3 regions of the Pandoraea thiooxydans genome follow, and region 3 is predicted to be linked to each of the others. Evidence: predicted binding sites of a transcription regulator. Region 3 holds the regulator's gene; each other region holds the start of a gene.

Region 1 (10,400 bases), 1.0 Mb from region 3:
AACCCTAGCGCGATCAGGATGTTGGCGGTATTGCCGTCGACCTTGAGCGTTTGCGTCATAAAAAAGAGCGCATAGAACTGCCCCGTGTACCACACCACGGCTTGTCCAGCGGTCAGGCCGATCAGCGCGAGGATGACGATTTTCAGGTTTTTCCATTGGCCGAACGATTCGGTCAACGGCGCCTTGGAGGTCTTGCCTTCCTCCTTCATGCGCTTGAAGGCAGGCGATTCGTTCAATTGCAAGCGGATCCAGAGCGAGACGGCCAGCAGCACGATCGACAGCACGAACGGCACGCGCCAGCCCCAGGCGCCGAACGCATCCTCGCCGAGCACAGTGCGGGTGCCGAGGATGACCAGCAGGGAGAGAAACAGGCCGAGCGTTGCGGTGGTTTGAATCCACGCGGTGTAGGCGCCGCGGCGACCCGCCGGGGCGTGCTCGGCGACGTAAGTGGCGGCGCCGCCATATTCGCCGCCGAGCGCCAGGCCCTGCAGCAGGCGCATGCCGATGAAAATGACCGGGGCGGCAATGCCCCATGACGCATAGCCGGGCAACAGGCCGACCACCAGCGTCGAGAGACCCATCAGGGTGATGGTGACCAGGAACGTATATTTGCGCCCGACCAGATCGCCCAGGCGGCCGAACACGAGCGCGCCGAATGGCCGCACCGCGAAGCCGGCGGCGAACGACAGCAGCGTGAAAATGAAAGCCGCCGTCGGATTGATCCCCGAGAAGAAGTGCTTGCTGATATACGCGGCCAGCGAGCCGGCGAGATAGAAGTCGTACCATTCGAACACGGTGCCGAGCGACGAGGCGAAAATGACTTTGCGTTCCTCGCGTGTCATCGGCGCGCGGGCAGCAGCAAGGGTGGCGGTTGCCATGAGGTTGTCTCCAGATATATTTATTTATGGATATGAATCGACGATCAAGCCGTCCCGTCGATTATTGGCTGGCAACCTTACCGGGCGCTGACGTGAAACTGACGCAAAACTGACGATGCGCCAAAGACGAAAAGTACTGGGGGTGCCGGCTACGACGGCACGGCGGGCGGGGAAGTCGTCGGTGCCGGAGCGAGCGGCAGGCTCACGCGTATGAGCGTGCCGCTCGTCGTGCCCGGGTGGGGCGGGTGTGGCTCGGCAATGACGATGTCGCCACGATGAATCTGAACGATCTCGCGCACGATGGCCAGCCCCAGGCCGCTGCCGTCGCTGCCGCTGCCGAGAATCCGATAAAAGCGCTCGAACACGTGTTCGCGTTCGGCAATCGGGATGCCGGGGCCGGTATCCTCGACTTCGATGAGCACGGACTCGCCGTCGGCAGCCGGACGCAGGCGCACGGTTACGCTGCCGCCCACGGGGGTATAGCGAATCGCGTTGTCGATCAGGTTATTCAGCATCTCGCGCAGCATCAGCGCATGACCGGTCAGCGTCAGCGGCTGGGCCGGCGCCTCATAGCCGAGGTCGATCTGCCGCGCGCGGGCGGCCTCAAACCAATCCTGTACCGCGTTGCGTGTGAGCGCGTCGAGCGGGATGGCACTGAAGGCCGACGGATCGCGCGCGCTGTTTTCCGTGCGTGCCAGGGCCAGCAACTGATTGGCCAGGCGCGCGGCCTGCTCCGAACTGGCCGCGATTTGCGACAGCGAGCGCCGCAATTCGTCAGGCGAAAGCTGGCGCAGGGCGAGCTCTGCCTGAGTGCGCAATCCGGCCAGCGGCGTCTTTAGCTGATGAGCGGCATCGGCAATAAAACGTTGCTGCATCTGCATGCTTTGCTCGAGGCGCCCCAGCAATTCATTGAGCGAGCCGACCAGCGGCGCGATTTCCGGCGGCGCGCGCTCGGCCTGAAGCGGAGACAAATCGTCGGGCCGGCGCGCGCGAATATGCTCGCGCAGCGCATGCAGCGGCGCCAGGCCGCGCGTGAGGCCAAACCACACCAGGACGATCGCCAGCGGCAGTACGATGAATTGCGGCAGAATCACGCCTTTGATGATCGCGTTGGCCAGGCGGTTGCGGCGCTCGAGCGTCTCGCCGACTTGCACCAGAGCGCTCGTGCCCGGCTCAATGGCCACACCGGGGGTGGCTGGCGGCAACTGGACATAAAGATAGGCGATACGGATGTCGTTGCCTTTGAGCGTGCCGTCGCGCAGATGCACGACGCCGGTCGGGGAGTGCGCATCTTCCGGCGGCAGCGGCAAGTCGGGCGTGCCGCCCAACAGTTCGCCGTGCGCGCCCAGCACCTGATAGTAGATCTGGCCGGCGCTGTCGGCGCGCAGGAAATCGAGCGCAGCGGGCGACAGCGCGAGCGAGGCCCGGGCGCCGTCGCGGTGCACTTGTTGCGCAAGCACATAGGCATTGGTTTGCAGCGTGTGATCGAACGGGCCGTTGGCGATCGACTGGGCGATCAGATAGGTGACCGCCAGGCTCAGCGGCCACAGCAGCAGCAACGGTGCCAGCATCCAGTCGAGTATTTCGCCGAACAGCGAGCGCGACGGCGAGCGCGGCTCGGATTCGTCGGGCGGCGCGAAGTCGTAGGTCTGGCCGGGGTGGTCCGGCAGGGGCTCGTCCGTCTGGCGGACTGCATGATCGAAAGAGCGCATGGACAGCCGGTGTGGTGCGTGGGTTCAGACCGCGCCGACGGGGCTGGCGGAGAGTTTCTCGAGGCAATAGCCGAGCCCGCGAATGGTGGCGATACGCACGCCGCTCGATTCGATTTTCTTGCGCAGGCGATGCATATAGACTTCGATCGCGTTGTTGCTGACTTCCTCGCCCCAACTGCACAGGTGGTCCACCAATTGTTCCTTGGAGACGAGCCGGCCGGTGCGCAGCAACAGGACTTCGAGCAATTCCAGTTCGCGCGCCGACAGGTCGAGCATCTGATCGTTCAGATAGGCAATGCGGCCGACCTGATCGAAACTGAGCGGACCATGCTGGATCACCGTGGCGCCACCGCCCGGGCCGCGCCGCGTCAGCGCCCGCACGCGCGCCTCCAGTTCGGCCAGGGCGAACGGCTTGGCCATATAGTCGTCCGCACCGAGGTCAAGCCCCTTGACGCGCTCATCGATGCTGTCGGCCGCCGTCAGGATCAGCACCGGCAGGTGCGAATGGCGCGCGCGCAGACGGCGCAGGACCTCCAGCCCGGAAAGATTGGGCAGCCCCAGATCGAGAATCAGCAAATCGAAGGTTTGCGCGGCCAGCGCCGAATCGGCCGCCAGGCCGGTGGCGACGTGGTCGACCGCGTAGCCGGTCTGGCGCAGCGAACGCGTCAGACCGTCGGCCAAAATACTGTCGTCTTCGGCGATTAGAATCCGCATGACCCTGATATGCTCTCTGAAAACGACCTGAGTTCGGCCGGTTTTGGGGTTTTATCAGCGCAAACGCTTGCAAAGAACACTGTTTTTTTATACAGTACCCAAAAGCGTGCCCTCATCCCGCTGCACCGCCGCCTCATCATAGCAAAGGACGATTCATGGAAGATAGCAAGAAAGCGCCTGCTGGCCTGACTGCCGAAAAAGGCAAGGCACTGGCCGCGGCCCTCGCGCAAATCGAAAAGCAGTTCGGCAAGGGTTCGATCATGCGCCTGGGAGACGGTGAGGTCGCACCCGACATCCAAGTCGTGTCCACCGGGTCGCTGGGCCTGGACATCGCTCTGGGCGTGGGCGGCCTGCCGCGCGGCCGGGTCGTCGAGATTTACGGCCCGGAGTCGTCCGGCAAAACCACGCTGACGCTGCAGGTGATCGCCGAGATGCAGAAAATCGGCGGCACGTGCGCCTTCATCGACGCCGAGCATGCGCTGGACATCCAATATGCCGGCAAGCTGGGCGTGGTCACGTCCGATCTGCTGATCTCCCAGCCGGACACCGGCGAACAGGCGCTCGAAATCGCCGATGCGCTGGTGCGCTCTGGCTCGATCGACCTGATCGTCATCGACTCGGTGGCCGCCCTGGTGCCCAAGGCGGAAATCGAAGGTGAAATGGGCGATTCGCTGCCCGGTCTGCAAGCCCGTCTGATGTCGCAGGCGCTGCGCAAGCTCACCGGCACGATCAAGCGCACGAACTGCATGGTGATCTTCATCAACCAGATCCGCATGAAGATCGGTGTCATGTTCGGCAACCCTGAAACCACCACTGGTGGCAATGCGCTCAAGTTCTACGCGTCGGTGCGCCTTGATATCCGCCGGATCGGCGCGATCAAGAAAGCAGACGAAGTGATCGGCTCGGAAACCCGAGTCAAGGTCGTCAAGAACAAAGTCGCGCCGCCGTTCCGCGAGGCGATTTTCGATATTCTCTACGGTGCCGGCATTTCGCGCGAAGGCGAAATCATCGATCTCGGCGTTACTGCCAAGATCGTCGAGAAGGCGGGTGCCTGGTATAGCTACAAGGGCGAGAAAATCGGCCAGGGCAAAGACAACGCCCGTGAATTCCTCAAGGAAAATCCGGAAATCGCCCGGGAAATCGAAAACAAGGTGCGTGAATCCCTGGGTGTCATCGCCATGCCGCAGAGCGAAGTGCTCGAGGAAGACGACGCCTAAATGATGTCGCGCAGGCCGTATCGTCGACCGACCGAAGTCACCGATGCGGCGCAGGGTGATTCGCCGCCCAAAACGGAAAACGCGAGCCGACGTCCCGGCCTGAGCCTCAAAGGCCGGGCGTTGGCTTATCTGGCGCGCCGCGAGCATAGCCGGCTCGAGCTGCGGCGCAAGCTCGCGCCGCATGCCGACAGTCAAGAAGAACTCGACGCACTGCTCGATCTCCTCGAGCAAGAGAACCTCCTCTCCAATCAGCGCTTCGCGGAAAGCGTCGTCAATCGCCGGGCTTCCAGGCTCGGCACCTCCCGCATCGTCAGCGAACTCAAGCAGCATGCGCTCGATCCGCAGGCGGTCAGCGATGTTGCCGAGCGGCTGCGCGGTACTGAATTCGAACGGGCCCAGGCCGTCTGGCAAAAAAAGTTCGGCCAGCCGGCGGACTCGCCGCAGGAGCGCGCCCGGCAAATGCGCTTCCTGGCCGGGCGGGGGTTTTCCCAGGGTGTGATCCGCAAGGTCGTGCGCGGCGCCGATTTCGACGATTGAGCGATCGGTTGCCAGGGCACCCTTGCCCGGCTGACGTGCCGCTCAGGAGGGGTTCCGGCCGTCCTGTGCTAAAATCATGTCCTTTCCGCGCTCATGCCTCTCATTTCCGCATGCCGCTCTCCGAGCCCGCCCCCCGTACCCCGCATCATCTCCGCACGATCCGTGTCGAAGCGTACGCGCGCGACGACGGCTTGTGGGACATCGAAGCCTGTTTGACCGACCACAAGGCGCGTGATTTCGTCCTCGCCACCGGCGTTCGCCCGCAAGGCTCTCCAGTGCACGAACTCTGGCTGCGCGTGACGATCGATGAGGCGCTCAATGTGCGAGAAGCCGAAGCGGTTTCCGACTGGGTGCCCTATCCGGGGATTTGCGATCAAATTGGTCCGGCCTACCGGCAACTGATCGGCCTGAATCTTGGCCGGGGATTCCGCAAAGCCGTCCAGGAACGACTCGCCGGCAAAGCCGGTTGTACCCACTTGACCGAACTATGCGGTGTTTTGCCGACGGCTGCCATCCAGGCGTTTGCCGGCGAGGTCATCAACACCCGCGATACGGCTGGAAGCGCCGACGACAATGCCGCGCCGCCCTTCCAGCTCGACCGGTGCCACGCGCTCAAATTCGAAGGCGAAGCCGTGCGCCGCTATTACCCGCGCTGGTATAACCACCGCGCTCCCGAACGAGTGAACGAACACCCCAAGGCGCCCAATGAGGCCGGGATGGTGGCCTCCGTTCGCCCGATTGATCCGAACCATCCAACTCAGCAAGAAGGGAATCACGCATGAAGATTCACGAGTACCAAGGCAAGGAAATTCTCCGAAAATTCGGGGTCGCGGTGCCGCGCGGCATCCCGTGCTTTTCCGTGGACGAGGCCGTCAAGGCGGCCGAGCAACTGGGCGGCGCGGTGTGGGTCGTCAAGGCACAGATTCACGCAGGCGGCCGCGGTAAGGGCGGCGGCGTCAAGGTGGCCAAGTCGATGGATCAGGTGCGCGAATACGCGAACGCGATCCTTGGCATGCAACTAGTGACGCACCAGACCGGCCCCGAAGGCCAGAAAGTGCGCCGTCTGCTGGTCGAAGAGGGTGCCGACATCAAGAAAGAACTGTATGTCGGTCTGGTCGTCGATCGCGTCACGCAGGAAGTCTGCGTGATGGCCTCGAGCGAAGGCGGCATGGAAATCGAAGAAGTGGCCGCCAAGACCCCCGAATTGATCCACAAGGTCTACGTGAATCCGGCGCAAGGCCTGACCGACGCCGATGCCGACGACCTGTCGCGCAAGATCGGCATCCCCGAAGCTTCGGTGCCGCAAGGTCGCGCCGCGCTGCAAGGCCTCTACAAGGCATTCTGGGAAACCGACGCGTCGCTGGCTGAAATCAATCCGCTGATCGTGACCGGCGACGGCAAGGTCATCGCCCTCGATGCCAAGTTCAACTTCGATTCGAACGCGCTGTTCCGTCATCCGGAAATCGTCGCCTATCGCGATCTCGACGAAGAAGATCCGGCCGAAGTCGAAGCTTCCAAGTTCGATCTGGCCTACATTTCGCTCGAAGGCAACATCGGCTGCCTGGTCAACGGCGCCGGTCTGGCAATGGCGACCATGGACACCATCAAGCTGTTCGGCGGCGAGCCGGCCAACTTCCTCGACGTCGGCGGCGGTGCCACGACCGAGAAGGTGACCGAAGCGTTCAAGATCATGTTGAAGAACCCGGAACTGAAGGCAATTCTGGTCAACATCTTCGGTGGCATCATGCGCTGCGACGTGATCGCCGAAGGCGTCATCGCCGCTTCCAAGGCCGTGTCGCTGAAGGTGCCGCTGGTGGTGCGCATGAAGGGCACCAACGAAGACCTCGGCAAGAAAATGCTGGCCGAATCCGGCCTGCCGATCATCTCCGCCGACAGCATGGAAGAAGCCGCACAGAAAGTGGTGGCGGCCGCCAAGGGCAACTGAGCGAACTATGAAGCGGGCAGCCGGCCGATGCGCCACGCGTGGCGTGCGGGCAGGCTGCCGGGCAACCGGATGAAGGAAATCAAGCAATGTCGATTCTGATCAATAAAGACACCAAAGTCATCACGCAGGGCATCACCGGCAAGACCGGTCAATTCCATACCCGCACGTGCCGCGAGTACGCCAACGGCAAGGCCGCCTATGTGGCGGGCGTGAACCCCAAGCGCGCCGGCGAGGATTTCGAAGGGATTCCGATCTTCGGCTCGGTCAAGGAAGCGAAGGCGCAAACCGGCGCGACCGTATCGGTCATCTATGTGCCGCCGGCGGGCGCCGCGGCCGCGATCTGGGAAGCCGTCGAAGCCGACCTGGACCTGGCGATCTGCATCACCGAAGGCATTCCCGTGCGCGACATGGTGGAACTCAAGGAGCGCATGCGCCGTGAGAACCGCAAGACGATCCTGCTCGGACCGAACTGCCCGGGCGTGATCACGCCCGACGAACTCAAGATCGGCATCATGCCGGGCCATATCCACAAGAAGGGCCGCATCGGTGTCGTCAGCCGCTCGGGCACGCTGACCTATGAAGCCGTTGGCCAGCTCACCGCGCTGGGTCTGGGCCAGTCGTCGGCCGTGGGTATCGGTGGCGATCCGGTCAACGGCCTGAAGCACATCGACGTGCTCAAGATGTTCAACGACGATCCCGAAACCGACGCCGTCGTGATGATCGGCGAAATCGGCGGCTCGGATGAAGAAACCGCGGCGCTGTGGGCCAAGGACAACATGAAGAAACCGGTGGTCGGCTTTATCGCGGGCGTGACTGCGCCCCCGGGCAAGCGCATGGGCCACGCCGGCGCGATCATTTCCGGCGGCCAGGGCACGGCGCAGGAAAAACTGGCGGTCATGGAGTCGTGCGGCATCAAAGTCACGAAGAACCCGTCCGAAATGGGCCGTTTGCTCAAGTCGGTGCTGTAAAGCGCGTTAGCCTGGCCCGTCGTCGGCGTGGTTGGCCGGCGGCAGGCGGGTCTGCAAAAAAGCGAGGGAATCCGCGGCGCGGGCTCCCTCGTTTTTATTTATGCGCGTGTGCCCGCTCACCTCACTTCGAGCAGTGAGCAGGTAGAATCCCTGATACAACCTCAGGGAGAACCTTTCACCGCATGATCGATTTTTTTGCTTCACTCAACTGGGCGGCAGTACTTCAAATCATCGTCATCGATATTCTGCTCGGTGGCGACAATGCCGTCGTCATCGCACTGGCATGCCGCAATCTGCCGTCGTCGCAGCGCTTGCAGGGTGTGCTGTGGGGCACGGCCGGCGCAATTCTCCTGCGCGTGATCCTGATCGTATTCGCCGTCGCGCTGTTGAATATTCCCTTCCTGAAGATGGCCGGCGGGTTGCTGCTGCTGTGGATCGGCGTCAAGCTGTTGCTGCCCGAGCACGACGCGCACGGCAAGATCGAACCGGCCGACCGCCTGGTCGCCGCGATCAAAACGATCATCGTTGCAGACCTGGTGATGAGTCTCGACAACGTGATCGCCATCGCCGGCGCCGCTGAAGGTGCGGCCGAGGAGCATCGTGTATTCCTGATCGTGTTCGGGCTCGTGGTCAGCATCCCCTTGATTGTGTGGGGCAGCCAACTGGTGCTCAAGCTGCTCGACAAATTTCCGATCATCATCACGCTCGGCGCGGCCTTGCTCGGCTGGATCGCCGGCGGCCTCATCGTCACCGATCCGGGCGTCAAACACTGGCCGGTGCTGGCCGGCGAGAACGTGCACTATATCGGATCGGTTCTCGGCGCGGTTGGCGTGGTGCTCGTCGGACTGGTCATGAAAAGCCGCATGCAGCGCCGCCGGCCGGGTGAGAAAACATCCGCCGAGTAGCATTGCCGATGACGGCTGGATTTGTCCGATGTTTGACCCAGGGCAGAGAGCCTGAAGGGCGGGTGTGGCATACTCCGCCCGGTTTTGGGGGATTTCTCCCCGTGCGCATATGATCTGACACGGAGATATTGCATGAAGCATCGCTGTACCTTACGACGTAAGCAGCCCGACTCGCGCGGCTTTACGTTGATTGAGCTGATGATCGTCCTCGCGATCATCGGTATCCTGGTCACTGTGGCCGTGCCGGCCTTTCAAAATTATCTGATCCGCGCGCGCGTGATGGAAGGCATGTCGCTGGCATCGTCCGCCAAAGCCGCCGTGACCGAGAACGCCATGCTCGGCGCGCCGCACCTGGCCGCCGGCTGGACGCCGCCTATGGCCACCGACAACGTCGCCTCCATCGCTACCAACGACACCAACGGCACCATCACCATTACCTATACCGAGCGCGCCGGCAATGGCACCCTCGTGCTCACACCCAAGGCCGCCTATGGCAATGATGCGGCCCCAGGGGCGCTGACGGCCGGCAAGACCCCGTCCGGTCAAATCGGCTGGACATGCGAGTCCAAGGATGGCGCGAACAGCGCCGCCACGCTCGATCCGAAATACGCACCGGCCGAATGCCGGCCCAAAAAGGGCTGAGCCAGGAGTCAGGCTAAAAAGAGCGCTTCTGAACCAAGCGCTTTTTTTGTATCCTTGCACTTTTGCCCCCGCAGGAAAGCCGCCCTTGTTCCCCCCCCTCATGCTGTCGAGCATCGGCCTGATTCTGGCGTTGTGCTGGAGTCTGCCGTTCAATCTGGTCTGGCACACCTACCCGATTTCGACGTTCTACGCCGAAAGCCTGGCCTTCTTTCTATGGGCGGTTCTCGTAGGGCTCCTAGTCATTGCTGTCGGCCAGCGTGACAGGCAATTGCTGCAACCGCCGCGCGCCGTGCTGGCGCCGCTTGGATTCATCGCAGTCTTGATGCTCCAGCTGTGGCTGCTGCCTCTGACCCAGCCGCTGATGATCGTCATCGGCTTGCTGTACGGATTGGCGATGATCACCGTCATGCACGCGGGGTTTTGGGCAAGCCGGCTTGGCTGGCGTGCCGTGCTGATGCGCTGGTCCGCTTACGCGCTGGTGGCCGGCGGGCTGTTCTCGGTGTTCTGCCTGTTCGTGCAGGCCGCCCGCCTCGAAGCGCATTTTTCATGGGTGGTGGCGCAATTTACCGGCGTGCAGGGGCGGCGGCTGTTCGCCAACATGTACCAGCCGAACCACGTTGCCACCTATCTGTCGTTCGGTTGCGCGGCCGCGCTTTACCTCTGGCATTTGCGCCGGATTCGCTGGCCCGTCTGGCTGCTGACGACCCTGTTGCTGTGCGCGGGGCAGGCGCTGACGGTATCGCGCACGCCGTGGGTTCAAGTCGTGGTGATAGCGGCGTTCGGCCTGTGGCTCGGCCGCGATGAGTTTCAACCCAGGCGGGTGCCGCCGCGCCGCACCGCCCGCTGGCTCGTGCCGCTGTCGCTGCCGGTGGTGCTGGCCGT
Region 2 (10,400 bases), 630 kb from region 3:
GGCGTGGCCGGCAAATGCGCGGCGACCGTCCATTGCGCCTGGCGCCGTCCGCCCAGCAGCGTGGCCAGCGCATCGGCCGCAGCCAGCGCGGCCAGTTCCTGGCGGCTCAGTTGCGCCCGCGCGGCCAGATCGTCGATATCGCGATAAAGAGCCTGCGCGCGCGCCTGCGCGATGCGCCGCGCCGCGTCGGCGGCAAGCCCGGCGACTTGCGCCAGGCCCAATCGCACGGCCGGCGGCGTGCCGTCGCCACGCGCTTCGAGCGTGCAATCCTGGGCGCTGGTGCATACGTCGACGGCCAGCACTTCGACCTGGTGGCGCCTCGCATCCTGCACCAGTTGCGAGGCCGAGTAAAAACCCATCGGCTGGCTGTTGAGCAGCGCGCAGAGAAAAATGGCCGGCTCGTGCCGCTTGATCCATGCACTGGCATAGACCAGTTGCGCGAAGCTGGCCGCGTGGCTCTCGGGAAAACCATATTCGCCGAATCCCTCGATCTGGCGGCAAATGGCATCGGCGAAGGTTCGCTCGTAGCCGTTTTTCAGCATGCCCGAGACGATTTTCTCCTGGAATTTTTCCAGCCCGCCCTTGCGCCGCCAGGCCGCCATCGAGCGGCGCAGATCGTCGGCCTCGCCGGCGGTGAAGTCGGCCGCGATCATGGCGATCTGCATTACCTGCTCCTGGAAGATCGGCACGCCCAGCGTGCGCGCCAACGCGGGCGCCAGGGCGTCCTTGGCGTAGTGAATTTTCTCCGGCGGCTCCTGCCGGCGCTTCAGATAAGGGTGCACCATGCCGCCCTGGATCGGGCCGGGCCGCACGATCGCCACCTGTACCACCAGATCGTAGAACTTGCGGGGCTGCAGGCGCGGCAGCATGCTCATCTGCGCACGCGATTCGACCTGGAACACACCCACGGTATCGGCCTGGCACAGCATCTCGTAAGTGGCCGGGTCCTCGCGCGGAATATCGGCCAGATCGAGCCAGCGGCCCTGCCGCTGCCCCAGCATGTCGAGCGCACGGCGCAAGGCCGAGAGCATGCCGAGCGCCAGCACGTCGACCTTGAGCAGCTTGAGCGCTTCGAGATCGTCCTTGTCCCACTGGATGATGCAGCGCTCGGGCATCGCGGCGTTCTCGATCGGCACCAGCCGCGAGAGCTTGCCGCGCGAGATGACGAAGCCGCCGGTGTGCTGCGACAAATGACGCGGAAACCCGACCAGCTGCTCGACCAGTTCGCACCAGTGACGCACCGCCGGCGCCTCGGGCGACAGGCCCTGACGCGCCAGCCGCTGCAGCAGATCGCGGCGGCCGTCCCACCACTGCTGGCCCGCGCACACCTGGTCGACGATCGATGCATCGATACCGAGCGCCTTGCCGGTCTCGCGCAAGGCGCTGCGCGTGCGATAGGTGGTCACGGCCGCGGCCAGCGCGGCGCGTTGCCGCCCGTATTTGCCATAGATGTATTGAATGACTTCCTCGCGCCGCTGGTGCTCGAAATCGACGTCGATATCGGGCGGCTCGTTACGTTCGCGCGACAGGAAGCGGCCGAACAGCAACTGGCTTTGCGCCGGATCGACGGCCGTGATGCCCAGGCAGTAGCACACCGCCGAATTGGCGGCCGAGCCGCGGCCCTGGCACAGGATCTTTCGCTCCCGGGCGAATTTGACGATGTCGTAGACCGTCAGGAAATACGGCTCGTAAGCCAGCTCGGCGATCAGCGCCAATTCGGCGGCGAGCTGTTTGCTCACAGTCTCGGGCACGCCCTGCGGATACCGCCGCCGCGCGCCGGCCAGGGTTTCCTGGCGCAGATAATCGGCCGGCGTCAAGCCGGCCGGCACCAGTTCGTCGGGGTATTCGTAGCGCAGTTCGTCGAGATTGAACGTGCAGCGCTCGGCAATCTCGACGGTGGCCTGCAGTGCTTCGGCCGGATAGAGCGCGGCCAGCCGCAGGCGCGCGCGCAGGTGCTGCTCGGCGTTGGGCATCAGCGCGGTGCCGCAGGCATGCACCGGCCGGCCCAGGCGGATGGCGCTCAATGTATCCTGCAGCGGCTTGCGCGAGCGCACATGCATCAGCACGTGTCCGGCGGCGGCCAGCGGCACGCCGGTCTCGCGCGCGACCGCCGTCAGGCACGCCAGGTGCAGGTCGTCGTCGGGCCGGTGCAGCAGTTCGAGCGCCAGCCACAGCCGCCCCTCGAACACGCGAGCGGCCCAGGCGAGCTGCTCGCGCAGGCGCTCGCGCGCGACGCCATGGGGCGGCACCAGCAGCACCAGGCAATCCGGCAGTCCGCGCAGATGCTCATAGGGCGGCTGCGGCGCGTCCAGATCCTGCGGCGTGAGCCGGTAGCCCTCCTGCTTGCGCCCGCGCGTGCGCGCCAGCGTGATGAGTTCCGACAGGTTGCCGTAGCCTTCGCGGTTTTGCGCCAGCACCACCAGATGCGCGGCGGGCGCGCCGCCAGCGTCGACCAGCCGCAATTCGCTGCCGATCAGCAGGTGCAGCCCCTGCCGCAGGGCTTCGCCATGCGCTCGCACCACCCCGGCCAGCGAGCATTCGTCGGTCAGAGCCAGCGCCCGATAGCCCAGCTGTGCCGCGCGCGCGACCAATTCTTCGGGATGCGAAGCACCGCGCAAAAAAGTGAAATTCGACAGGCAATGCAACTCCGCATAAGCGGGCAGGACGGACGCATTCATGACTCACCCGAACAGCCCGTGCAGATACCAGGCGGCCTGGCCGCGGCTGGTCTGCCGCTCTCGGTACACCCACAGCAGCGCGCCCTGCGCATCGGCGGCGATGAAGTAGTCGCGCAACGCCGCGGCGTCGTCCCACCAGCCCGACTCGATGCGCTCGGCATGTGTGAGCACGCGCAGCGGGGTGCCATGGACCGGCCGCTCGCCTTGCATGGCCAGCGGCCGTGGCGAGTCGAGCAGCCAGACCGGCCGCACCTTGGAGGACGCCTGGATGGCGCCCGGCGCGGCGCCGGCGATTGCCGGCGCCGGGCGCGACACGACGTACGGCAGCAGGCGGTAAGCGGCCTCGGGCCGATGCTCGTCGTGCAAAACCAGTTGGCTCACCTGCGCCTCGCCCAGCCGGGCATTCAGGCGCTCTATCAGGCGCACGAACTCCTGGCGCGCGCGGCCAGGCTCCGGCAACAGGCTGGCGTTGCCCGGCTCGTGCGGCACCACCTGGCTGACGCACAGGCGCAACTCCAGCACCGGCGTCTCGAGGCGATGCCGCGCCAACTGTTCCTTGAGCACATTCAGCAGGTGCGCCGGCGCCGCGCCGGGTTCGGCCAGCCGCACCATCACGCGTGTCGGCGGTAACGTGCGACGTCCCAGCGGCTCGTGCTCCAGCACCAGCTCATAGGCATGCACGGCCTGATGGTGCGCCGCGAGCCAGCCAGCCATTTGCACCAGCAGGCGCCGCGCGCCGAACAGCAGCGTCTCGACCTGAGTGGTGCGGGCCGGCAGCGCGAGCTGCGCTTCGAACTGCAGGGGCGCCAGGAACCAGGCCGGCATCTCCGGCGCGTCGCCATAAGCCCGCGCCAGCTCATCCACCAGCGCCTGGCCGCAACGCCGGATCAACCCCGCGCGCGGCAAACGCCGCAGGTCGGCCAGGCGGGCGCAGCCCAGTTGCTCGAGCCAGGCAAGATGCGGCGCGGCCTCACTCAGCAGCGACACCGGCAAGTCGTCGAGCAGCGCGCACAGCCGCGCCAGATCGGTCGCATGGCGATGCTGCCGGCCACTGCTTTGGCGCGCCAGCAGCCAGGCACCGGCGGCTGTCGGCGCCACGGCCAGCCGCGACGCATGGCCGAGCAGCCGAGCCGTCTGCCCGACCTGGCGGCACAGCGCGCTCAGGCCGCCAAACAGGCGCAGGCTGGCCGAAACCTCGACCAGCACCACGTGCTCGCCGGCCAGCACGACTTGCGGGCTGAAGCGCAACAGGGCCAGGGCCACGGTCTCCAGCAGCCGTTGCTCGCCCTGCGTGTCGCGCTCGCGCAGGATCGCATCGGGCAGCAAGGCCAGCGCCCCGGCCCGCCGCAAACCCGGCACGATGCCCGCCTGCCGGGCCGCAGCACTCGCCATGCGCACGCGCTCGCCGTCCATCACGACCAGCGCATCGGAGGCGGCGCCCCCTGTCATGCCAGCGGCCTCGTCAGGCGGCAAGATCGGTCGAAAGACCTCGAGGATGAGCCAGGGCAAGTGCAGTGCAATCCAGCAGCGCATAGAGGCCTCCTGAATCCGGAGAAAGAACGGTATCGGAGCGCGGCGGCCCCAGTTTTGGATGATGCGCCGGCAAGTCCAGCCGCAGCGGCATGCCACGGGCCGGTCCCCGGCGCTTGTGAAAATGAATCAGCAGGCCGCTGCCCGGCGCCGGCTCGAGCGCCAGCCGCAACGGCGCGGGCGAAGACGAGGCCAGCGCCTGGGGTTGACGTACGACCCAGGCCAGCGCATCGCTGCCGGCGGCAGCCAGTTGCAGGCGGCGCAACTGATCGGCGCGGGCCTGCGGCAACCAGGCCAGGACCGCGCCGCAGCTGGCGCTTTTGAGCGCCTGCTCGGCCGCCCAGAGATCGTCGGCCGCCGGCGGCGCTGTGGCGCCGGATGGCGCTCGGGCGTGTACAAGCACCAGATGGCGCAGGTCGACACCGGCGCCGGCCAGGGCCGGCGCGTAAGGCAGATACGGCGGCGCGATCATCACGACAGGCTTGCCGACCCGGGTCAGCGTCGCCAGCGCGGGCAACAACAGGCGCAGCTCGCCGATCCCGGCGTGCGTGGGCAGCAGCTCGGCCAGCGCACCCGCCGGCCAACCGCCGCCCGGCAATTCCTGATCGAGCTCGACAAAACCGGTGGCCCGCACCGGCCCCTGGCCCTGGGCCAGTTCGCTGGCGCGCCAAAGTCCGGGCGGCAAGTTTTGCATGGAGAGCGACATCGGAGTGAGCAACGAAAGCGGGTGGCGGTCATCTAAAATACTGTACGCACATACAGTACATCAATGTTGGATTTGTCTCAAGACAAACCGATGAGAACGAACGCTCCCTCGATATCGGCCGCGGCAAGAAGGCGATTTGCCGCATCCTGGGTATTGGCGCCGCCGAAATAAATGGGGAAAGGTAAAAGCTGCGGAGTTGACGTGCTCGTCAGGCAGACGTCATTCGTCCATGACAGAAAAGCCAAAGGCCCACGCAAGGGTGGGCCTTTTTGCCGAGATTATCCGCGGTCGCTGCGGCCAAGCCGGCGAAGGGCTGGATATCTCGTGGGGCGCGCGAGGCGCTTTGCTACCGGGTTACTGCATCCAACAAGACAGCAGGTTCAGATGGCGCCGGTTTCGAGCGCGCGAATGCGATATTCCAATTCGCAAATATCGGTGGACTGCGCCAGGTATTCTTCACGGCGGCGGCGTTCGGCGTTTTCGAACCAGGAATTAACGATTTCAAACAGTTTGGCAAACATGGCAACCTCCAGTCGCATAATTTGCTGCGTTGCAGCAGTGATTGGAATTATATAGGGTTTTCCCTATAGGTGTTAGCCCTAATTCTGAAAAAAGCGACTTATTCGTTTTGCATCCGCCCCCGATGCAGCCATGTTTTAAGAAATCACATAAAAATCAATTACTTAATAAATTAATTTTCTTTCGGACAAACTGCCGGACAGCAAAAAGCGTGGCCCAAAAGCAACGCCCCCTCGCTGGCTCAGGCCTGCGAGGAGGCGTTTTCAGGCGGCAGGCGCCGCCCATCGCGCTCACGCGATAGTCCGCGCCTTCGCGATCAGATCATTCAGATCGCCCAGCCGCCCAGATAGAACGTGGCCAGTACCACGGCGATGGCCACGGTGCCGACGTTGAGTTTCTTGTATTCGCCCGATACCAGACGGCCGATCACCAGCGTGCTGAAGCCGAGCATGATGCCGGTCACGATGTTGCAGGTCAGCACGATGAACACCGCGCACACCAGGCCGGCCATCGCATCGACCGTATCCTCCATATGCAGCTTGCTGATACTGCCGAGCATCAGCAGGCCCACGTACATCAATGCCGGCGCGGTCGCATAGGCCGGCACCAGCGCGGCCAGCGGCGAGAGGAAAATCAGCAGCAGGAACAGCACGCCGACCACTGCCGGTCCAAGTCCGGTCTTGCCGCCGGCGGCAACCCCCGCGGCCGATTCGATATAAGCGGCCGCCGGCGCGCCGCCGAGGAAAGCCGAGAAGATCGAGCTGACGGAGTCGGCCGTGAGCGCACGGCCGCCATTGATGATCTGTCCTTTTCCATCGAGCTGCCCGGCTTGTCCAGCCACGGCGCGAATCGTTCCGGTGGCATCGAACACGGCGGTCATCACCAGCGCAAGCACGCTGGGAATGACCGCGGCGCTCAAGGCCCCCCTGACGCTCATCGAGTCGATCAGCGTGGGATGGCCCGGCGCACTCAGCGACGGCAGCGCGAACATCCCGGTGAACTTGACGCTCGGGTCGAAAGCCAGGCCCAGTGCCGACAGCGCGATGATGACCAGCAGGATGCCGCCCGGCACACGCCGGCGTTCCAGCCCGAAGATGGCCGCCAGCCCGCCGATCGACATCAGCGCGGGAAAGCTGGCCAGGTGGCCCAGGGCGACCGGCAACCCCGGACCCGGATTCTTGATCACCAGGCCGACGTCGTTGGAGGCGATCAGCAGCAGGAACAGGCCGATGCCCACGCCCGTGCCGTGCGCGACGCCTGCGGGCAGGTTGCGCAGGATCCACGAACGCACGCCGGTCACGGAGATGGCGGTAAACACCAGCCCCATCAGAAAGATCGCGCCCAGCGCGACCGAAGGCGACACGCCCTTGCCGAGCACCAGGTCGAAGGCAGTGAAAGCGGTCAGCGAAATCGCGCAGCCGATGGCGATCGGCAGGTTGGCCCAGACGCCCATCAACAGCGAGCCGAACGCCGTTGTCAGGCAAACGGCGACGAATACCGCGCTGGTGTCGAAACCCGCCTTGCCGAACATGCCCGGCACGACGAACACGGAATAGACCATCGCCAGGAACGTCGTGAGCCCGGCCACGACTTCCTGACGCAGCGAACTACCGCGTGCGGTGATCTGGAAATGGCGGTCCAGCCGGCTCACCTCTCGAGCCGGCGCTGGCGCATCGACTCCTACGGTGGGGGCGTAGTCTTGTTCCATCATGATTCAAGCTCCTTTATCAGCGTACTGAAACGGATCGGAAAAATGTCCGTCGTCAGGCATGCTCTCATGTGTGATGCGCGTCGCGACGCCGAGGCAGTATGGCCTGCCGGCCCGTCATTGCCGGCGCGCGAGAGGCGCTATTTTCATCGGAAACGTTTTGAAGGGGTCGCCCTGCAACCGCAACCAATACCATGCGCCGAAGCAATCCATGCAGGAAAATGGTGGCCGGAAACACCCGCTGCGTGATGGGGGTCAGCCTGCAATAGCACGCCCGTGTCGGTCCGTGCCATGCCTCGTCCATATGCCATGCTGCGAACTACCGGCACATCCACGAGGCTCGCCCATCCGATAAGACAGGCGGCGAAACTTATCTCCTCACGCTCTCTGGCGACCGCATCGTGGCGATCGCATCTTCCTGTACTAGGTCGCGTTCTTATGCGACTTCATTGTATGAGCTTGAGGTCGCTGGCAAGCCTTGCGCGAGTGATGTCGATTATCAGAAGTCTCTGATAATCATGGTTTACCTGAGGTCGCCGGAAAGCCTTGCCTGGGGCCGCTGCAGCGTCCTGTCAGGCCGGGCCGGATGGGCCGTCAGCAGTGCCGTTCGACCGGCGGGTCGACGCTTTCTTCGTCACAACTCAAGCCGTCGAGAATCGGGCACTCGGGCCGCGCGTCGCCATGGCAGTGCGCGGCCAGATGCGTGAGCGTATCGCGCATCGCGCTGAGCTCGGCGATGCGTTGATTCAGCTCGTCGATATGCGCCTGCGCGAGCGCCTTGACGTCGGCGCTGGCGCGCTCGTGATCCTGCCACAGCGCCAGCAACTGACGAATCTGCTCGATACCGAAACCCAGCCGGCGCGCTTGCCGGATAAAGCGCAGCAAGTGCAGATCGGTGTCGCTGTAGGTTCGATAGCCGGACTCGGTGCGCCGGCTCTCGGGCACCAGGCCGATACTCTCGTAATAGCGAATCATCTTGGCGTTGACGCCGGAGACTTGGGCTGCTTGTCCGATATTCATGTCGTATCAGTTCAGTGGCTTCAGGTAGGCGCTGATCGGCGAGTGGTCGGAAATTCGCGACCAGGGCCGGCCGCGCAGCACTTGCGCGGTTTCGATATGCATGCCGCGGGCATAGATGCGGTCGAGCCGCAGCAACGGCAGGCTGCTGGGGAAACTGCGCGCCGGACGCCCGGCGCTGTCGAACACCTCGGTCAGTCCCAGGCGCTCGGCCAGCAGCCGGTCGGCCTGATTGGTCCAGTCGTTGAAGTCGCCCGCGATAATGAGCGGCGCGTCTTTCGGCACATTGCGCATCACGCGATCGATTAGCATGCCAAACTGCTGGCGCCGGCCCCGGCCGCTCAGCGACAAATGCACGCACAGGCAGTGCAGCGGCTGCGCCCAGCCGGGCACGGCCACTTCGCAATGCAGCATGCCGCGCCGCTCGAAGCTGTGCGTGGTGATGTCGTGATTGGCCGAGCGCAGGATCGGAAAGCGGCTCAGAATCGCGTTGCCGTGGTCGCCGTGCTCGTAGATGACGTTGCGTCCATACGCATGCTCCTGCCAGGTGCCGCCGGCCAGGAACTGATACTGCGGCTCGCTCGGCCAGTTCAGGTGGCGCGCCGCGTGGCGCAGATGCAAGCCATGTACTTCCTGCAGAAACACCAGATCTGGATTGAGCCCCTCGAGCCGATCGCGCAATTCGTGGATACGCAGGCGATGAAACTGCGAAAAGCCCTTGTGGATGTTGTAGCTGGTGATATGAAGGGGGCTGGGTGTGGCCATGGACGTCTAAGATCTGCGATGAATGGAGACTGCGGTTAAGCATGTCGCACATGCAAGTCACTTGGGGCCATGCGGGCGATTTTCAAGCATATGCCGATCTCGCCCACACGGCCATTATCCCCCCAGTCGAGCGCGCCGTCATGCCGCGCGCGGCCGCCAGCGCTTGAGCAACAGCGCATTGCTGACCACGCTCACGCTGCTGGCGGCCATGGCCGCGCCGGCAATCATCGGATTGAGCCAGCCGAGCGCCGCCAGCGGAATCCCCACCACGTTATAGGCGAAGGCCCAGAAAAGATTTTGCCGAATCTTGCTCCAGGTGCGCTGCGATACGTCGATGGCGTCGGCCACCAGCGCCGGATCGCCGCGCATGAGCGTGATGCCCGCGGCGTGCATCGCCACGTCGGTGCCGGTCGACATGGCAATGCCGACATCGGCAGCCGCCAGCGCCGGCGCGTCGTTGATGCCGTCACCCACCATCGCCACCACGTCGCCGTCGTGCCGTAACGCGGCAACCGCCTCGGCCTTGTGCTCGGGCAGCACCCGAGCCTTGATCTCATCGATGCCCAAGGCGTCGGCCACCGCCCTGGCACTGCCGGTGTTATCGCCAGTCACCATCATGGTGCGGATGCCGCGCGCCTGCAGGCGCTCGATGGCAGCCTTGGCGTGCGCCTTGACGGTATCGCCGAACGCCAGCAGTCCGAGCAGACGGGGCTGCGCGCCGGCCTCCATCAACCACGACACGGTGCGCCCGGCCTGCGCCAACCGTTCGGCCTGCTCCGCCAGCGCACCGGCGGACAACTTCAGTTCATCGAGCAAGCGCTCATTGCCGAGCCGAAGCTCATGCGTGCCGTCGGCGCTCGTCACGCGTGCGGCCGCGCCGCGCCCCGGCAACGCGCTCATCTCGCTGGCCGCCAGTGGCGCCAGCCCGGCCTCTTGCGCGGCCGCCAGCACTGCGCGCGCCAGCGGATGGGAGCTGCCGGCCTGCACCGCGGCAGCCCACTGCAGCAGTTGTGCGGCTTCGATGCCCGGCGCGGCGAGATGGTCGGTCAGGCGCGGCTTGCCTTCAGTGAGCGTGCCGGTTTTGTCGAACACCACCACGGTGACGCGGTGCGCCGTCTCCAGCGCCTCGGCGTCCTTGATCAGAATGCCGTGACGCGCTGCCACCCCGGTGCCGGCCATGATCGCCGCAGGCGTGGCCAGCCCCAAGGCGCATGGGCAGGCGATCACCAGCACGGCCACCGCATTGAGCACCGCCGCCTCCAGGCCAATGCCCGCCCAGCCGCTCACCAGCAGGGTCAGCAAGGCGATCCCCAGCACCACCGGCACGAATACCGCGGCGACCTTATCGACCAGCCGTTGAATCGGCGCCTTGGCCGCCTGAGCATCCTCGACCAGCCGGATCATGCGCGAGAGCGTGCTCTCGGCCCCGACCGCGGTGGTTTCCACGCGCAGCGTGCCGGCACCGTTGATCGAGCCG
Region 3 (10,400 bases):
CGATTCTGGAGCACGTGCCCGTGCGTCCGGCCGACCCCGACGCACCGCTGCAGCTTCAGATTACCTCACTCGATTATTCGACCTACGTTGGCCGGATCGGTATCGGGCGCGTATCCCGCGGTCGCATTCGTCCGGGGCAACCGGTGGCGATGCGCTTCGGCCCGGAAGGTGAAGTGTTCAATCGAAAGATCAATCAGGTCCTGTCGTTCAAGGGGCTCGAACGGGTTCAGGTGGAGAGCGCGGAAGCAGGCGACATCGTGTTGATCAACGGGATCGAGGATATCGGCATCGGGGCGACGATCTGCGCCGTCGAGCAGCCCGAGGCGCTGCCGATGATCAGTGTCGACGAGCCGACGCTGACGATGAATTTTTGCGTCAATACGTCGCCGCTGGCGGGGCGCGAAGGCAAGTTCATCACCAGCCGGCAGATTCGCGAACGCCTGATGCGCGAATTGAACCACAACGTCGCATTGCGCGTAAAAGACACGGATGACGAAACCATCTTCGAAGTGTCCGGCCGTGGCGAATTGCACCTGACCATTCTCGTCGAGAACATGCGCCGCGAAGGCTACGAGCTTGCCGTGTCGCGCCCGCGCGTGGTCATGAAGGAGATCGACGGGGTCAAGCACGAGCCCTACGAACTGCTGACGGTCGACGTCGAAGACGGCCACCAGGGCGCGGTGATGGAAGAGTTGGGCCGCCGTAAGGGTGAGTTGATCGACATGGCATCCGACGGTCGAGGCCGCACGCGGCTGGAATACCGCATTCCGGCGCGCGGCCTGATCGGTTTTCAGGGAGAATTCCTGTCGATGACCCGCGGTACCGGGCTCATCAGTCATATTTTCGACGCCTATGCGCCGGTGCGTGAAGGCAATCTGGGCGAACGCCGCAATGGCGTGCTGATTTCCCAAGACGATGGCGCCGCGGTCGCCTATGCGCTGTGGAAACTGCAAGACCGCGGCCGTATGTTCGTCAAGCCCGGCGATGCGCTCTACGAAGGGATGATCATCGGCATTCACAGCCGCGACAACGACCTGGTGGTCAATCCGATCAAGGGCAAACAACTGACCAACGTGCGCGCCTCTGGTACGGACGAAGCCGTGCGCCTGGTGCCCGCGATCCAGATGTCGCTCGAGTACGCGGTCGAGTTCATCGACGACGACGAGTTGGTCGAAATCACGCCGCAGTCGATTCGCCTGCGCAAGCGCTTCCTGAAAGAGCACGAGCGCAAGAAGGCCTCGCGCGAAGAGCGGACCTGAGCTCCGGCCCGCGTGTGCTGCCGGCACTCGGCCGGCACGTTTGCGCTACGATGAAAGCCGGTGCGACGCACCGGCTTTTTTCTTTACCTCTTGCCTCGATACTGCATCATGTCCGAATTCATCGAAACACGGATCGTCAATCACGTCGGCCTGATCACCTTGAATCGGCCAAAAGCCTTGAACGCGCTGTCGCCTGACATGATCCGGGCGCTGATGGCCGCGCTCGCGCAATGGGCCGAAGATCCCGAGGTCTACGCCGTATTCGTGCGAGGCGCCGGCGAGAAAGGATTTTGCGCGGGCGGAGATATTCGCTACTTCTATGAGACGGCGCAGCGCGAGCGCGCTGCACTGCTGCCGTATTTCGTCGACGAGTACGCACTAGACTATCTGATCGCGACCTATCCAAAACCGTACATCGCATTGCTCGACGGCATCGTGATGGGCGGGGGCATGGGAATCTCGCAAGGCGCCGCCTTGCGTATCGTCACCGAGACGACGCGCATGGCCATGCCGGAGACGCAGATTGGATTGTTCCCCGACGTTGGCGGCGGATATTTTCTGGCGCGAGTGCCGGGACGCATTGGCGATTACCTGGGCACCACCGGTGTGGCGATCGGGGCGGCCGATGCGCTCTATGCCGGCCTGGCGGATATTTATCTGCCGCGCAACATGACGGCGGATCTTCTCTCGTTACTGGAGACCGAGCCGTGGCGCGACGGCAACGCAGTGGTGGCACGCGTGCGCGCCATGGCCGACGGCCACGTTGCGCCGCCGCCGCGCGATATGGCACTGAAAGATTTGCGCGACGCCATCGACATGCATTTTTCCTGCGAGAGCGTATCAGCGATTCTGGCATCGCTGTCGCGCGAGGCACGTTGCGAATTCAGCGAGTGGGCGCAGCACGTCGAGGCGCAGCTGCGCAAGCGGTCACCGTTGATGGTGTGCGTGACGCTCGAGCAAATTCGCCGCGCACGTTCGAAGTCGCTCTCACTGGCAGACGAATTGCGAGTCGAACTGTCGATGATGAAGCGCGTGTTCGACGGTCACGACGGGCTGGAGGGCATTCGTGCCCTGGCTATAGACAAGGATCATGCGCCACGGTGGCTTCCGGCTAGTCTCGACCAAGTCGACGCGATGCAAGTGGAGCGATTCTTCGAGAGCGAGTGGCCGGCCCAGGCGCATCCGCTGGCGCAACTGGGTGTGTAGGGCACGAACGATAGCGCGCGGGCGTTGTCGTACCGAGCCTGGAGCAGCGACAGGGCGATGCGCACGACCGCGGTCACGCCTCGATATGGCAATAGCGTTCTGCGAGAGATTGATCCAGCTTGTGGCAGATATCGTTGATATTGCCGACCATGATAATGTGCGAAGGGCCGCGATACACCCGAACCGGGCGCGGTGAGCGCAGCGCGCGGACTGAGACAGTGCTGGCGGCGGGCGCGCGCGAGGCGCGTATGAAAGAAAATAATTTACCCATGATCCCATCCTTGCAAAGCGTGAAGTGAAGGGCCCGTTGCCGATGCTTTTTGATGTATTTCATGACGCACGTCGGTGCGATGCGTCAGCGACGGGGAAAAAAATATTTTCGATGCAAATTACAATTCGCTGGTGCGGATCAGGCCGACGGCAATGCCCTCAAGCGAGAAATCTTCAGGGTTCCCGGTCACGACGATATTCTGAAAATCCGGGTTTTCCGCAATCAACTCAACTCCGCCCGGGCGTCGTTTCAGGCGCTTGACGGTTACCTCGTCACCCAGCCGGGCCACCACGATCTGGCCATCGCGGGCATCGCTCGCACGCTGTACGGCAAGCAGATCGCCGTCCAGAATGCCGGCATCGCGCATGCTGAGCCCGCGTACCTTCAACAAGTAATCCGGTTGGCGGGCGAACAGCGCCGGGTCGCACTGATAGTGGGCTTCGATGTGTTCCTGCGCGAGGATGGGGCTGCCTGCGGCGACCCGGCCAATCAGCGGGAGCGACAATTGCATCAGCGCCATGTGAGGCAGCGTGAACTGATGCGGGGTGTCGTCATCGCCGAGCGCCTTGACGCGAATGCCGCGCGACGTGCCTGCCGCGAGTTCGATGACGCCCTTGCGTGCCAGGGCGCGCAGGTGCTCTTCGGCGGCGTTGGCGGAACTGAAGCCGAGCTCCGCGGCAATTTCGGCCCGAGTGGGCGGAAATCCGGTGCGCTCGATGGCTTGGCGGACCAGGTCATAGACCTGTTGTTGGCGGGCAGTGAGTTTGTGCATGGTTACTGTATGGAAGTACAGGCAACTGTATTTTTGTACAGTATTCTGATTTATGCAAGCAGAACTTCATGTCGATTCTCAAGTCGGGCCGAGGCCGGCCCGATTGGAGACGTCGCCATGCGCCGCGATATCCGTACCAGCGTTGCCGCGCCAATGATCGGCGGCAATCGCCGCTCATGGATGACCCCAAATTGATGAATGCGGCGAATTGGCTACAATCGCGGTCATGAAAACATCCTCTTCCATGTCCGGGCACGGCAGTGCTCTCCGTTTGCCCCAGGTCGTCCTGTTGGCCACTGGCGGCACGATTGCCGGCTACGCGGCCGACGCCGGTCGCACCGCGACCTATCAGGCCGGCGCGCTCAATATCGAAACATTGCTGGCCGCTGTCCCGGGCTTGACCGACGTCGCACGCATGCGGTCCGAACAGGTTGCGCAAATCGACAGCAAGGACATGACGTGTGCGTTGTGGCTGACCTTGGCCGAGCGGGTCAATGCCGTGCTGGCCGAGCCGGACGTGGATGGCGTCGTGATTACACACGGCACCGATACGCTGGAGGAGACGGCCTATTTCCTTCATTTGACGGTCAAAAGCAACAAGCCGGTTGTGATGACTGCCGCCATGCGGCCCGCCACGGCGCTATCGGCCGACGGGCCGCTCAATCTGCTCAATGCGGTACGGGTCGCTGCCCATCCGGAGGCCGCCGGGCAGGGCGTCCTGGTGGTCGTCAATCATCAGATTCATTGTGCGCGGGATGTCGTCAAGACCAGCACCTATTCGGTCCAGGCGTTCCAGTCGCCCGAGATTGGTGTACTGGGCTGGGTGCAAGACGAGTGGGTCGAATTGCAGCGCCGCGCGCTGCGGCGCCACACGGTACAAAGCGAGTTCGACGTGGCGGGGCGGCACGCGCTGCCGATGGTCGAAGTGCTCTCCAGTTATGCGAATGCTTCGACCGTGCCGGTCGAGGCGCTGGTGAGCGCCGGGGTGCGAGGGCTGGTCGTGGCGGGCACCGGCAACGGTTCGCTGTACGGTCCGCTGCAGCAGGCGCTGGCCGACGCTGCCAGGCAAGGCGTGCGGGTGGTGCGTGCCTCGCGCACCGGGGCCGGGCACGTGATGCGCAACGGTGCGGCCGCCGATGACACGCTGGGCTTCGTCAGCGCGGGCAATCTGCAACCGTACAAGGCGCGCGTGCTCGCGATGCTGGCACTGGCGCACGATATGCCCACCGATCGCTGGCAGTCGCTGTTCGAGGTTTATTGAACGAACCAAGCTTGCGGGTGCCGGTCAACTTCTACATCGACTGGCTCCGCCTATCTCCTGTGCAAACTCATCCCCCCATGCGTCGACGCCGCTTTCTTGAAATCATGCTCGGCGGCAGTGTGCTGACGCTGGCGCCGCTACCGGCGCTGGCGTCGCCGACATTTCCGTTCATCCCCGATCACTACACCTTCTCGCGTGCGCAGGTGCAAGCCGCGGTGGCCCGGAAGTTCCCGTTTCACCGGGCCGTTGCGCAAGTATTCTCAATGGATCTGACGCATCCCGAAATCGCTTTGCAGCCGGCCCAAAATCGGTTGGCTTTGACGGTGGATGCGCTCATCAGCAGCCCATTCATGGTGCCGCAAACGCTGAACGGGACTTTTGTGCTGGTGGGCGGGCTCGCCTATGACGCTGCGACCCGTTCGGTCGTGGTGCGCGATCCTGCGGTCACGCAGGCCGACTTCGGGCCAGCCACGGCCATCTACGGTCAGCAGATCGATATGGCGGCCAATATGCTGGCCAGCCAGGTTCTTCAAAATTATCCGATCTATACCTTCAAGCCCAACCAGCTCACCTTCGCCGGCGTGCAATTCCAACCCGGCGCCATCACCGTCGTGCCGGCCGGCGTACGGGTCGAAATCGTCGAACGCTGACGCTCGCAATACCTGCCCGGTGCGGCCTACGCGGCGGCCTTGGCCTGCGGCGCGAGCAGCGCGGCAACGCCAGCCTGGGCGACCTGTGCATCCTGGCCGGGCTTGACACCGGAGACGCCGACCGCGCCAATGCAGGTGCCGTCCACGATCACCGGCTCACCCCCCTCGAGCGCGGTGATCGGCATCGATAGCGCGGCGTAGCGGCCCTGGTTGACCATTTCTTCGAACGCCTTGCTCGGGCGTCGCGACACACCCGCGGTGCGGGCTTTGCCAGCGGCAATTTCCGCCGATATCGGCGAGGCGCCATCCAGGCGCTGCAGCCACAGCAGATGGCCGCCGTCGTCGCAGATGGCGATGGTAACGGGCCACTGATGGCGAACTGCTTCGGCCGCGGCTGCCTCGGCCATCCGGCGAGCATCTTCCAGGGTCAGCATGGAACGGGTTTGCATCGGAGAATCTCCTGCTTCATGGTGTTAGATCTTGGCCCGGTACGATCCGGCGATCATTCGATCAGGATGGCCCGGAAATCGTTGACGTTGGTCCGCGTGGGCTGGGTCACCACCAAGTCATCCAAGGCGGCGAAAAATGAGTAGCCGTCGTTGTTCTGCAAGTGGTTTTTGGGCGACAGCCCGGCTGCCGCTGCGCGCGTCAGTGTGTCGGGCCCGAGCAGGCAACCGGCGTTGTCCTCGGTGCCGTCGATCCCGTCGGTGTCGCAGGCGATCGCATGCACGCCAGGCAAGCTGGCACCGTGACCGTCGTCGAGCGCCGCGGCCAGCGCCAGCAGGAACTCGGCGTTACGCCCGCCGCGGCCTTCGCCGCGCACCGTCACTGTGGTTTCGCCGCCGGACAGCAGCAGGCACGGTCGCTCGAACGGTTGGCCGTGCGCGAGGATTTGCCGCACGATACCGGCGTGCACCAGTGCCACGTCGCGCGCCTCGCCCTCGAGGCAATCCGACAGGATGTGCGCCGTAATGCCATGAGACTGCGCATGGCGCGCGGCGGCTTCCAGCGCCTCCTGGGCCGTGGCGATCGTCGCATGTGTGGCATGACGCAGCCGCGCATCACCGGGTTTGGGTGTCTCGCCGGCGCCAGAGGCGAGATATTCGCGTACGTTGTCGGGCACGTCGATTTGGTATTTTCCCAATACCGCCAACGCGTCCGCGCAGGTCGTTTCGTCGGCCAGCGTTGGACCGGAAGCAATGACGGCGGGGTCGTCGCCGGGGATATCGGAAATCAGCAGCGTATGCACGCGTGCCCGGCCACAGGCCAGCGCCAGCCGCCCGCCCTTGATGGCCGACAGATGTTTGCGCACGCAATTCATTTCGAAGATGGTCGCGCCCGAGCGCAGCAGCGCCTTGTTGAGCGCCTGTTTTTGCGCCAGCGTGATGCCGGGGGCGGGCAGCGACAGCAATGAGGAACCGCCACCCGAAATCAGGCACAGCACCAGGTCGTCTTCACTCAAGCCCTGGACCATCTCCAGCATGCGCTGGGCGGCCTGCCAGCCGGCCTCGTCGGGCACCGGATGCCCGGCCTCCACGACCTCGATATGACGGCAGGGCACACCATGCTGATAACGAGTGACGACCAGACCCGAAAGCGGGCCTTGCCAGTGCTGCTCGACGGCTTGCGCCATCGATGCGGCGCCTTTGCCGGCGCCGATCACGATAGTGCGGCCGCGCGGTGCCGGCGGCAGATGCTGGGCCAGGCAGCGCGCGGGCGAGACGGCCTCGACCGCATGCTGGAACAGCGACAGCAAAAACGTGCGGGGTTCCAGGGCAGCGGCGTTGCCGGCCACTGCCACCGCTTGCGGGCGAGCCGACATTTACGCCACCGTATGGTTGGACATCAGTTCCAGTGCACGCACCAGCCCGGAGTGATCCCAAGCCGCGCCGCCATTGGCCGCGCAGGTGTTGAACAACTCCTGGCAGGTCGCCGTGTTCGGCAGGGCGACGCCCAGCGCACGCGCGCTTTGCAAGGCCAGATTCAAATCCTTTTGATGCAGGGCGATGCGGAAACCCGGTTCGAAATTGCGCTTCACCATGCGCTCGCCGTGCACTTCGAGAATGCGCGAGGAGGCGAACCCGCCCATCAGCGCGGCGCGCACCTTGGCGGGATCGGCCCCGGCCTTGGAGGCAAACAGCAGCGCTTCGCCAACGGCTTCGATGGTCAACGCGACGATGATCTGGTTGGCAACCTTGCAGGTTTGCCCCGCGCCGGTGTCGCCGACCAGCGTAATGTTCTTGCCCATCAGCTCGAAGAACGGCTTGACGTCGTCGAACGCGCTTTGCGAACCGCCCACCATGATCGTCAGCGAGGCCGCTTTGGCGCCGACTTCACCGCCGGAGACGGGCGCGTCGAGGTATTCGCAGCCGAGCGCCTTGACTTTTTTCGCATATTCCTTGGTCTCGATCGGCGAGATCGAGCTCATGTCGACCACGATCTTGCCCTTGGAAAGACCTTCTGCCGCACCATTTTCGCCGAACAGGACGGCACCCACGTCGGGCGTATCCGGCACCATGACGAAGATGATATCGGCGCGTTTGGCAACTTCCTTGGGCGACGTGCAGCAGGTCGCCTGACCATCGATCAGCTCTTGCGGCGGCGTCTTGCGATCGCAAATGAACAGCTTGTGTCCGGCGTCCTGCAGATGCTTCGCCATCGGCGCGCCCATGATGCCAAGGCCAATGAAACCGAGTTGTGCCATGGTGTGACTCCTCTAATGAATAAATAATGGGTTGGGTTATGTCGCCGCTCAGGCAGCCTGGCGCAAGCCGGCCTGCTTGAGCCAGCCGAGACCGTCGACGGTGTTGGTGGCCGGCTTGTATTCGCAGCCGATCCAGCCGTCGTAACCGATGCGATCGAGAAAATCGAACAGGAACGGGTAGTTGATCTCACCCGTACCTGGCTCGTTGCGCCCCGGGTTGTCGGCGAGCTGCACGTGCTTGATGCGCGCCAGGTTCGTCTCGATGGTCTTGGCCAACTCGCCTTCCATGCGCTGCATGTGATAGATGTCGTACTGCACGAACACGTTGTCGGAGCCGGTCGCGTCGATCAGGTCCAGCGCTTGCTTGGTCCCGCTAAGGTAAAAGCCGGGGATGTCGAACGTATTGATCGGCTCGATCAGCAAACGGATACCCTCGGCCTTGAGCTGGTCGGCGGCAAAGCGCAGATTGTCGACGACGGTCGTGCGGATTTTGTCCGCATCGACGTCGGCCGGGCGGCGGCCGACCAGGCAATTCAATTGCTTCACGCCCAGCGCTTTGGCGTACACGATGGCCTCGCCGACGCCGTCGCGGAACTCCCCGACGCGCTCCGGCAGACAGGCGATGCCTCGCTCGCCAGCTTCCCAGTTGCCGGCCGGCAGGTTATGCAGCACCAGATCGAGCTGGTACTGATTCAGCTTGTCGGCGATCTGGTCGCGGTGAAACGCATAGGGAAACAAAAACTCCACGCCGCGAAAGCCGGCGGCGGCGGCGGCCTTGAAGCGATCCAGAAAGGGCGCTTCGTTGAACAGCATGGTCAGGTTGGCGGCGAATTTTGGCATCTCGCGACTCCTAGATAAAAATTGAACGGAACTCGAATCGGTGCGGACGCTCAGGCTGTTTCAAAGGCCTTTTCGTCTTCGGCGATGTCGAGCACTTCCTCGAATTCGGTCACGTTGTTGATTTCGGTGCCCATGGCGATGTTGGTGACGCGTTCCAGGATGACCTCCACGACCACAGGCACCGAGAACTCGGCCATCAGCTTGCGAGCCTGCGCAAAGGCGGGCTGGATATCTTCCGGCTTGAACACGCGAATCGACTTGCAGCCCAGGCCCTCGGCGACCTTGACGTGGTCGACGCCATAGCCGTTGAGCTCGGGTGCGTTGACGTTCTCGAATGCCAATTGCACGCAGTAGTCCATATCGAAATTCCGTTGCGCCTGGCGAATCAGGCCGAGGTACGAGTTGTTGACCACGACGTGGATGTAGGGCACCTTGAACTGCGCGGCAGCCGCCAGCTCCTCGACCATGAACTGGAAGTCGTAGTCGCCCGACACCGCGACGACGTCGCTCTCGGGCGAGGCGACTTTGACGCCGATGGCAGCCGGCGCGGTCCAACCCAGCGGGCCCGCCTGGCCGCAGTTGATCCAGTGGCGCGCGTGGTTCACGCGCAGGAATTGCGCGGCGGCGATTTGCGACAGGCCGATGGTGCTGACGTAGCGGACATCGCGGCCGAAGAACGCATTCATTTCCTGGTAGACGCGCTGCGGCTTGACCGGCACGTTGTCGAAGTCCGACTTGCGCAACATGGTGCGCTTGCGTTTTTGACAATCGGCGACCCACGTCTTGCGGCACGGCAGGCGTCCGGCCGCTTTCCATTCGCGTGCGACCTCCACGAACAGCTTGAGCGCCGCGCCGGCATCGGAGACGATGCCGTAGTCGGGGCCGAATACCCGGCCGATCTGGGTCGGTTCGATATCGATGTGAACGAATTTACGGCCCTTGGTGTAGACATCGATACTACCGGTATGGCGGTTGGCCCAGCGATTGCCGATGCCCATCACGAAATCGGAAGCGAGCAGCGTGGCGTTGCCGTAGCGGTGCGAGGTTTGCAGGCCCACCATGCCTGCCATCAGCGGATGATCGTCGGCGATCGCACCCCAGCTCATCAGCGTGGGCACCACCGGCACGTTCACCAATTCGGCGAACTCGACCAGCAGGTCGGCCGCGTTGGCATTGATGACGCCGCCGCCCGACACCAGCAGCGGACGCTCGGCCTCGATCAGCATTGTCAGCGCCTTTTCGATCTGCGCGCGCGTGGCCGCCGGCTTGTAGACGGGCAGCGGCTCATAGGTGTCGGGATCGAATTCGATTTCCGCCATTTGGACGTCGATCGGCAAGTCGATCAGCACCGGACCAGGCCGGCCGGAGCGCATCAGGTGAAACGCCTGCTGGAACACGCGCGGCACCAATGCAGGCTCACGCACCGTGACGGCCCAT

Evidence for each region. Region 3 encodes LexA, which represses DNA repair genes until DNA is damaged. Its sites were predicted from a motif close to ACTGTATNNNNATACAGT; they were not measured.
Region 1: recA (recombinase RecA) is a predicted target of LexA. The motif match lies at 3,383-3,400, and genes of this name have one in related genera.
Region 2: imuA (translesion DNA synthesis-associated protein ImuA) is a predicted target of LexA. The motif match lies at 4,954-4,971, and genes of this name have one in related genera.

What each region holds. Positions count from the first base shown of each region.
Region 1 is NZ_CP014839.1:3,321,725-3,332,124, reverse strand. Features, by position in the region: gene PATSB16_RS15250 (MFS transporter) at 1-878, opposite strand, end outside; gene PATSB16_RS15245 (sensor histidine kinase) at 1,028-2,590, opposite strand; gene PATSB16_RS15240 (response regulator) at 2,615-3,304, opposite strand; gene recA (recombinase RecA) at 3,460-4,521, shown strand; gene recX (recombination regulator RecX) at 4,522-5,058, shown strand; gene PATSB16_RS15225 (DUF2889 domain-containing protein) at 5,169-5,840, shown strand; gene sucC (ADP-forming succinate--CoA ligase subunit beta) at 5,837-7,003, shown strand; gene sucD (succinate--CoA ligase subunit alpha) at 7,090-7,971, shown strand; gene PATSB16_RS15210 (TerC family protein) at 8,154-8,876, shown strand; gene PATSB16_RS15205 (pilin) at 9,009-9,518, shown strand; gene PATSB16_RS15200 (PglL family O-oligosaccharyltransferase) at 9,604-10,400, shown strand, end outside.
Region 2 is NZ_CP014839.1:2,936,602-2,947,001, forward strand. Features, by position in the region: gene PATSB16_RS13485 (error-prone DNA polymerase) at 1-2,678, opposite strand, end outside; gene PATSB16_RS13490 (Y-family DNA polymerase) at 2,682-4,211, opposite strand; gene imuA (translesion DNA synthesis-associated protein ImuA) at 4,141-4,902, opposite strand; gene PATSB16_RS13500 (DUF3563 family protein) at 5,295-5,435, opposite strand; gene PATSB16_RS13505 (NCS2 family permease) at 5,759-7,144, opposite strand; gene cueR (Cu(I)-responsive transcriptional regulator) at 7,736-8,161, opposite strand; gene PATSB16_RS13515 (endonuclease/exonuclease/phosphatase family protein) at 8,168-8,923, opposite strand; gene PATSB16_RS13520 (heavy metal translocating P-type ATPase) at 9,062-10,400, opposite strand, start outside.
Region 3 is NZ_CP014839.1:2,310,449-2,320,848, reverse strand. Features, by position in the region: gene typA (translational GTPase TypA) at 1-1,259, shown strand, start outside; gene PATSB16_RS10660 (enoyl-CoA hydratase/isomerase family protein) at 1,368-2,465, shown strand; gene PATSB16_RS10655 (hypothetical protein) at 2,539-2,799, opposite strand; gene lexA (transcriptional repressor LexA) at 2,855-3,508, opposite strand; gene PATSB16_RS10645 (type II asparaginase) at 3,735-4,769, shown strand; gene PATSB16_RS10640 (DUF1439 domain-containing protein) at 4,847-5,419, shown strand; gene PATSB16_RS10635 (GlcG/HbpS family heme-binding protein) at 5,446-5,868, opposite strand; gene PATSB16_RS10630 (glycerate kinase type-2 family protein) at 5,922-7,241, opposite strand; gene glxR (2-hydroxy-3-oxopropionate reductase) at 7,242-8,123, opposite strand; gene hyi (hydroxypyruvate isomerase) at 8,172-8,963, opposite strand; gene gcl (glyoxylate carboligase) at 9,014-10,400, opposite strand, start outside.